2 regions of the Glutamicibacter mishrai genome follow, and region 2 is predicted to be linked to the other one. Evidence: riboswitches for the same ligand, from Rfam matches in the RefSeq annotation. Region 2 holds a riboswitch; the other holds the start of a gene.
The links. Region 2 has a riboswitch for S-adenosylmethionine ahead of D3791_RS08090 (flavin reductase family protein). Riboswitches for the same ligand answer to the same signal wherever they lie in the genome.
Positions count from the first base shown of each region.

Region 1: it holds a riboswitch for S-adenosylmethionine, as region 2 does, so the genes downstream of both, D3791_RS09660 (O-acetylhomoserine aminocarboxypropyltransferase/cysteine synthase family protein) here and D3791_RS08090 (flavin reductase family protein) in region 2, are expected to answer to the same signal.

Region 1 is NZ_CP032549.1:2,041,975-2,046,181, reverse strand. It holds gene D3791_RS09680 (shikimate dehydrogenase family protein) at 1-487, shown strand, start outside; gene D3791_RS09675 (methylated-DNA--[protein]-cysteine S-methyltransferase) at 496-1,125, opposite strand; gene D3791_RS09670 (RNA polymerase sigma factor) at 1,122-1,619, opposite strand; gene D3791_RS09665 (histidine phosphatase family protein) at 1,715-2,260, opposite strand; SAM riboswitch class I at 2,387-2,481, shown strand; gene D3791_RS09660 (O-acetylhomoserine aminocarboxypropyltransferase/cysteine synthase family protein) at 2,601-3,974, shown strand; gene D3791_RS09655 (CoA-binding protein) at 3,974-4,207, shown strand, end outside.
Region 2 is NZ_CP032549.1:1,712,403-1,716,609, forward strand. It holds gene dnaB (replicative DNA helicase) at 1-726, opposite strand, end outside; gene D3791_RS08090 (flavin reductase family protein) at 1,383-1,883, opposite strand; SAM riboswitch class IV at 1,981-2,098, opposite strand; gene D3791_RS08095 (AMP-binding protein) at 2,474-4,081, shown strand; gene D3791_RS08100 (PaaI family thioesterase) at 4,099-4,207, shown strand, end outside.

The DNA.
Region 1 (4,207 bases), 330 kb from region 2:
CGCGAAATCCCATGATCACGTTTTGCTGCTCGGCGCAGGTGGCGCCGCTCGGGCCGCGCTGGTTGCGCTCAAGGGGCGCATCGGCACCGTCACCATCACGGACCGAAACCAGGATGTCGCAGCAGAGCTGTTGTCCCTGGCCAATGGCATGGGAATCCGGGGCAGGACCGTGGATTTCTCGCACGTTGCCGAAGCAGCCACGCAAGCCTCGCTGATCATCAATGCCACACCCATCGGCAAGTATCCAGAAGACCCAGCGCCTTGGGGCAAAACCCGGCTCACGCCTGGAACCTTTGTCTATGACTTCGTGTACGGCAAGCACGTCACGGGAACAATCCAGTCGGCCATAGACCAGGGCCTGGAATATTCCGACGGCTGGGAGCACCTGCTGCTTCAAGCCGAAGCGATGATTCCGCTGCTGGGCTTGGGAGAACAGACCGCTGCCCAGCTGCAGCTCTCCCTGAAGCGCATCCGCGAAAACAACTGAGCCGGGCTCTAGAACAGCGTGCCCGGCGCACCACCGAAGTCCGGATTTTCCAGCTTCAGCAATTCTGTTTTCGCTTCCAGTCCGCCCAGGTATCCGCCTAATGACCCATCAGTGCGCAGCACCCGGTGGCACGGCAGGACGATGGGGATCGGATTGGTCGCGCAGGCTGACCCGACGGCGCGTACGGCCTTCGGGTTGCCGATGCGCTCGGCCATTTGCGAGTAGCTCCAGGTATGCCCGTAGCCGATCTCGCCCAGCTCCAGCTGAACCTGGCGGCGGAAGGCAGTGGAGAGCTTGAGGTCCAAGGGCACGTCGAAATTGTGCCGGGTTCCGGCAAAGTACTCGTCCAGCTGCCTGGCCACGGCATCCAGGCGCGAAGGATCCTTGAGGATTCGCGGGCTGAGTTTTTGAGCGAGCAGTTCAAGGATCTTGTCGTGGTCTTCGGTTTCGAAGGCCACCCGCACCAGGCCAGCCGTGGTGCTGGCCAAAAGCAGCGAGCCTACCGGGCTATCAACGATGCGGTAGGAAACGTCGAGCAGTTCCTCGGCCTGCGCCTTGGCCCGAAGTTCATTGCCCAGTTTTTCCAAAAGCGCGGTTTCTTCTCCGGTTGCGGTTGGGTTGATTCTTGAGTCAGTCATGACTGCTCCTGCCACAGTGTGTCGTCGCCGAGTATCCGGCGAAGGTTCTTGATCCCGTCGCTGCCTGCACGCCGAGCCGCGGCCTCAGTCCCGGAAACCAGATGGGCTATATGCGCATAGCTCAACCCGCCGAGATACCTGTACCCGACTACCAGCCGTTGTTTCTGGGGCAATTGGGCAACCTCTTGCCAGAGCTGGAGGTTCTCCAGCTCCAGCCCAAGATCCGGTTGGCCGTCAGCGTGGTCCCATTGCTGGTGATCGTCAAGGATCTCCGGCTTGTTCCTGCGCAGTTCATCGATGGCCTTGTTGCGCGCGATACGCACCAGCCAGGCGAGGACATTGGCATCATCCGCCAGCTGCGGATAGGCCTTGAGCGCGGAAAGGAAGGTCTCGGACCAGGCGTCCTGGGCGCGGTGCTCATCAAGCAAGGCACGGCAAACCCGTAATACGTTCAGCCCATAATCCTGGACTATCCGCTCAAAGGGTACTTGCATGGCTCTCCTGAAGTTTGGCGCCTTGACGGGCTTTCACCATGTAAACGCAGTGCGCTGCAAAAGTGTGAGGTTCCGGAGAAGAAAACTTCCAGGTCCTAGCAGCTGACCAAATCGAGTTCTTCAGCCAGCTCGTTGAGGCGTTGGATATTGATCTGGATGATCTCGCCGTTTTCCACGCCTCGTGGCAGCTTGGTTCCAGCCAGTGCATCGCGGATGGCGCGCATGGTTGCGCCATGGCTCACCACGGCCACCTTCTTGCCGGCATGTTCCACCGACAGGTCAATCAAAGCGGGAATCGCCCGGCGCAGGATATCGTCGATGGGTTCGAGCTGGGACTGCAACGACACTGATTCCTCGTCGGAGACCTCGGCCATGATCCGGCCTTCCAACGGCCCGAATCCGCGTTCGATGAGATCCGGGACCGGCTGGCCGGTTTCTGCGTTTAATTCCTCGGCAATCAATGCGGCGGTTTCCTGGGCCCGGCCCAGAGGGGAAGCGAGGATCAAGGAGAAGCCCTGGCCTACCAATTCGCGGCCGACACCGCGGGCTTGTCCGCGTCCGGTGTCATTCAGTGGAATGTCGGTACGCCCTTGAAGGCGGCCAGCCAGATTCCAATCGGTCAGTCCGTGTCTGATCAACACCAGCGCAGTATCCATGAGTCCAGCGTACCGGCGAGCATGGATATCGAAGAATCTCCGATATTACGTCCAATACGCAACGTTACGACTCATAGTTAGGTCACGAACGGTCATGTTGCGAAGATTATTACACCATCCCGAGCGGCTGAGAGATCTGGTTCGATGAAGCCGCAGCAACCTGCCACATCCGGTGGTTACGGTGCTACCGCCAGAAACGATGCAGCCGCTTTTCCTGTTTAAGCAAAAACAGGAAGCGACATTGATTCCGGGATTCCTGCCTCGATCGCGCCACCGCCTAGCGGTGAATCGCGAAAACCCAATCGACAAGGAGTCGTAAGCCATCATGGCAGATCATCAGTTTGGATTCCGCACCCGCGCATTGCACGCCGGTGGCACCCCCGATGCCGAGCACGGCGCCCGCGCAGTGCCCATCTATCAGAGCACCTCATTCGTCTTCAAAGATGCCGATGACGCAGCCAACCTCTTCGCATTGCAGAAGTACGGCAACATCTACTCGCGCATCGGCAACCCGACCGTCGCTGCTTTCGAGGAGCGCATGGCTTCCCTGGAAGGCGGCATCGGCGCAGTAGCCACCGGCTCGGGCATGGCCGCCGAGTTCGTCACCTTCGCCGCCCTTGCCCAGGCCGGGGACCACATCGTGGCCTCCTCCAAGCTCTACGGCGGAACCATCACTCAGCTGGACGTCTCACTGCGCCGCTTCGGCATCAACACCACCTTCATCGACTCCAATGATCCAGCCGACTTCGAGGCCGCCATCCAGGAGAACACCAAGGCCGTCTACACCGAAGTGGTAGCCAACCCTTCGGGCGATATCGCCGACCTCAAGGGCCTGGCCGAGGTGGCGCACCGCCACCTGATTCCGCTGGTCGTCGACTCCACGCTCACTCCCCCATATATCTTGCGGCCGATCGAGCACGGTGCCGATATCGTGATCCACTCGGCAACCAAGTTCATCGGCGGCCACGGCACGACCCTTGGCGGCGTAGTGGTGGAATCCGGCAAGTTCAACTGGGGCAACGGCAAGTTCCCCGCCATGACCGAACCGGTAGCCAGCTACGGCAATGTCTCCTGGTGGGCCAACTTCGGCGAGTACGGCTTCCTGACCAAGCTGCGCAGCGAACAACTGCGCGACTTCGGCCCGGCGTTGCCAGCCCAGTCGGCGTTCCAGCTGCTGCAGGGCCTGGAGACCCTGCCTCAGCGCATGGACAACCATTTGGCCAATGCCAAGCAGGTTGCCGCATGGCTCGAAGCAGACCCGCGCGTCACCTACGTGAACTACGCGGGCCTGGAATCGCACCCGCAGCATGCGCACGCGAAGGAACTGCTGCCGATGGGAGTCGGCTCGGTCTTCAGCTTCGGCGTGAAGGGCGGGCGCGAAGCCGGCTCCAAGTTCATCGAAGCCTTGCAGCTGGCCAGCCACCTGGCCAATATCGGTGATGCCCGCACCTTGGTGCTGCACCCAGCGTCCACCACACACCAGCAGCTGAGCGCTGACCAGCTGGTTGCCGCCGGCGTTCCAGAAGACCTGATCCGCCTGTCGGTGGGTCTGGAAGATGTCGAGGACATCCTTTGGGATCTGGATCAGGCACTAACCGCTTCGCAGGAAGCCGTTGCTGGTTCTGCCGAAGAATTCGCGGCACCAACCTATGACGGTGCAGCTTGCGCCATTCCTGCCGCACCGAAGGGAGCTAACTAATGAGCACCACCGAACGCACCTGGGAAGGTCCGGGCGCAGCCGAGCGTCTGGGCATCCTGCGCGACACCAAGACCATTGCCATCGTGGGCGCATCGAACAAGCCCTCGCGTGCCAGCTACTTCGTCGCGACCTACCTGCTGTCTTCGTCCAAGTACAAGGTGTACTTCATCAACCCGGTACTGGATGAGATCTTGGGCCAGCCGGTCTACAAGTCTCTGGCAGATCTGCCAGAG
Region 2 (4,207 bases):
AGCCATGTTGTTCTTGATGGCTGCCGACCGGGCGAAGTCCAAGGCAAAAGTTGATTTACCGACTGCAGGACGGGCTGCGATGATAATCATCTGCCCGCCCTTCAGGCCCTGGGTCAGTTCGTCGAATTCGTAGAATCCGGTCGGCACACCGGTAATGCCGTCACCGGCATTGGCAGCATTTTCGATTTCGTCGACAGTGCCTTCGATGATGTCCGAGAGACGGACATAATCTTCACTGCTGCGGTTTTCGGCGACTTTGTAGACCTCGGCCTGGGCTTCGTTGACGATGGCGTCGACTTCGCCGTCAGGCGAGTAGCCCATCTGGACGATACGGGTACCGGCATCAACCAGGCGGCGCAGAACGGCGCGCTCGCGCACGATTTCTGCATAGTAGCCGGCGTTGGCTGCGGTGGGCACCTGCTGAATGAGATTGTGGAGGTAAGCGGCTCCGCCTACGCGGGAAATTTCACCGCGTTTGGTCAGCAAGTCAGCTACGGTCACGGCGTCGGCTGGCTCGCCTCGACCGTACAAATCGATGATTGCCTCGTAGATGGATTCGTGGGCCGGGCGATAGAAGTCGGTTCCGCGAAGCGCTTCAACAACGTCAGCGATGGCGTCCTTGGATAGCATCATGCCGCCGAGCACGGACATCTCTGCCTCGACATCCTGTGGCGGCTTGCGCCCAGCGTCGGACTCTCGTCCTTCGTATACCGGCTCAGCACTCATTACAGACACTTCCATCCCCTATTGACCCCACTGGGAAAATTCATCCTTGCCCGATGGCAACGTTCCATCCTGTCAGTTGAGACCGACAGTTCAATGATTAACGTCTGTGGATATTTCTGTCCCAAGGCCAACAGTAGGGCTGATATTTACCCACGTAAACCCCATTATCCACAGCTCCTGTGCATAACATACCCTCACCTGTGGACTAGCCTGTTCACTAACTGGGGAGAACCCTGTGGATTAATGTCAAGTACCCGACAGTAATAGCTTTTGACTAGGTCTTTCATCTTTTCACAACTGTGGACAGAAAGAGATTTTATTGAATCTATCGCTATATCGAGAATAGTTATCAACAGCCAAAAACGCCCGGAATTCAGGGTTTCTTGCGCTTTTCACACAGTTCTGCACACTGCGCCCACAGCCATGTGGATAACTATGTGGATATAGATGGGTACGCAAAACCCTTAGTCATCTCAATAAATGAGGAAATATCCAGCGCCAGTCTAACGGTAGTCCACATTTTCACAGTGGCCCGCCTGTCCACACCGTGGATAACTATTACTTCGCATTCAACACATCAAGAAATGCATCGAGGCCTGTTGTGGATCACCTCGGTGATCCACAACAGGCCTCGATGAGGCTACTACTTGGAAGTGTTAGACGAGTTCAGGAACTGGGATTGAATGAAATCGAGAGTCATGGAAGATCTGCGGCGAGTGCTGCGATGTGTGATGCCCATGCACCTCCAAGAGCACAACCCAGTGGTCCCCTGCCTCAACCTCGTTGTAAATAGACGTTTCCAGCCAAAGTGTGGACTCCTCGATGAACAAGGCACCCTGATCGGAGGTCACCGTATCGACGCCGCGGAATCGATCACCGTTTTTCGAAGCAATCTGCGCGCAGACTCCGCCATTCTGGTCGCTGAGCACTGAGACTCCGATATGGCTGGCACCGCGCAGCTTAGGCCAGGTATTGGAAGACTTCTGGACCGCAAACATAACAAGTGCCGGCTCCAGTGAAACGCCGACGGTGAATGAGGAGGCAACGATGCCGGTTTTTACTCCATCCACCTCTGCGCACAGAGCGGCCACTCCAGAGGGATGCTGAGCGAAAACCTTACGTAGGGTTAGCGGGTCAAGTTCACGATTCAATGACATGGCTCGATTCCTTCGGGTCTTGCCCACCGCGTCAGACCCAGTGGACTTGTCGGTTCGGATGCTTCCAAACTTGCTTATCACTGAGGCTTCACGCCGTGCGCGGTACTTGTTCTGACGCCATTTGGAGCAGAACCGAATCCTCACCTGGAGCACCCCACTACCGTTGAGAGGGTTGCCGATCAGCAAGCCAGGGCTTTTAGCTGATGCTCTTGATTCTGTTTAAAACGATATGGCTCATGACGAATCACCGTCAAACAATTCACTTCGCAAATCGCAATATTCAACAAAATATTCGACTACTACGTTGATTCGAGGGAGTAAAACAGTCTTTTATTCGTCAAAACAGCCTCTGATCGCTGCCGCGACGACCCAAAAATATGTGATCTTCGTCGTAACGCATTAACTTATGGCAAGCGTTGGAGTTCATCGCCTTTTGCACCTTCACCGTTTTTACCGAGCCGTCTACCGTAATGAAACCAAGTTTCTTACTTTGACGCTGAGGTTCATGCAACGATGGAAGTCGCAGTGTTCCGGGTCACACCCGTACTGCCTGTCACCGTTGCCAGAGATGATGAGTGAAGGATGCCTCCATGGTAGATACCCAGGCCAACCATTCCGAGCTAACCCCGTTGCGCTTTCTTGAACGCTCCGCAGAGGTTTATCCAGGGAAGACTGCCGTCGTCCATGGGACGCGCAGCTATACCTACCGGGAACTTGAAACGCACGTCCAGCGTTTCGCCCAAGTCCTCGCCTCACGCATCGAGCCCGGGGATCGAGTGGCCGTTTTGGCACCGAACACTCCGGAAATGCTCATGGCCCACTACGCGGTTCCGTTGGCCGGCGGGGTGCTCATCGCCTTGAATACGCGGCTATCAGCCCACGAGTTGCAGTACATCATGGATCATTCCGAAGCCAAGCTGCTGTTCGCAGACACCGAACTGCTGGAGAACACCGAGAACCTGCGCCGGGACAATCCCACGCTCCAGGCCCTGATTGAAATCACCGATGACCAGTTCACCGGGCCACGCCCCGACGTTGCAGTAGACGGCACGCTCCAGCAATTGCTGTCCGCCGCCTCGGATGAACGGCTTGGGTACGCGATCGCTGACGAACGCGCACCGATCACCTTGAACTACACCTCGGGCACCACCGGAAAACCCAAGGGCGTGCTTTACTCGCATCGAGGCAGCTACCTGAACTCGCTAGGCGAAGCCCACCATCAGGGCTTCACCGCGGCCACCCGATACCTCTGGACGCTGCCGATGTTCCATTGCAACGGCTGGTGCACCCCATGGGCCGTCACAGCCGCTGGTGGCACCCACCTGTGCCTGCGCGCGGTCCGTGAAGATGCAGTCTGGGATGCCATTGAGCAGCTGGATACAACCCATCTGTGCGGCGCACCCACCGTCTGCTCGATCATCGCCGATTCCTCCCGCGCTCATCAGCTCGATGCCCCGCTGCGGATCACCACGGCCGGTGCCCCGCCGTCCCCTGCCATCATCTCCAAGCTCCAGAAACTGGGCATCGAGGTGGTCCACGTCTACGGCCTGACCGAGGTCTACGGCCCCTATACGGTTTGCGAATACCAGGATGAATGGAATGAGCTGGACCCTCCTGCCCGGGCCGCGAAGCTCGCCCGCCAGGGCGTTGGCATGATCACCGGCGAATCAGCCCGCATTGTCGATGAGAACATGGTCGATGTTCCCGCGGACGGATCCACCATGGGCGAGATCGTACTGCGCGGCAATATGGTGATGATCGGCTACTACCGCGATGATGCCGCCACCTCGGAAGCCTTCCGCGGCGGCTGGTTCCACACCGGCGACCTGGGCGTAATGCACCCTGACGGCTATATCCAGGTCCGTGACCGCGCCAAGGACATCATCATTTCCGGCGGCGAGAACATCTCCACCATCGAGGTGGAGCAGGCCCTGGCCTCGCACCCCGAGGTGCTGGATCTGGCCGTGGTCGGCGTGGCCGATGAGAAGTGGGGCGAGCGCCCGGTGGCCTACGTGATTCGCGCCAGCGGCTCGAGTCTTGATGCCCAGACGCTGATCAGCTTCGCCCGTGAAAAGCTGGCCGGCTACAAGGTCCCGCGCACCATCATCTTCCCGCAGGATCTGCCGAGGACTTCTACGGGTAAAGTGCAAAAGAATGTATTAAGAGCCCAGGCTATTGAGCAGCAGCCCAGCGCCTAACACTTTTGGAGTCACCCATGAATTCGCCCGAACCTCGAATCCCCGATAAGACCAGCCGCTTCACCGAGAGCATCGGATTGGTCTTTGACGACATCACCGCCACGTCCGTGCACGGACATGCCGACT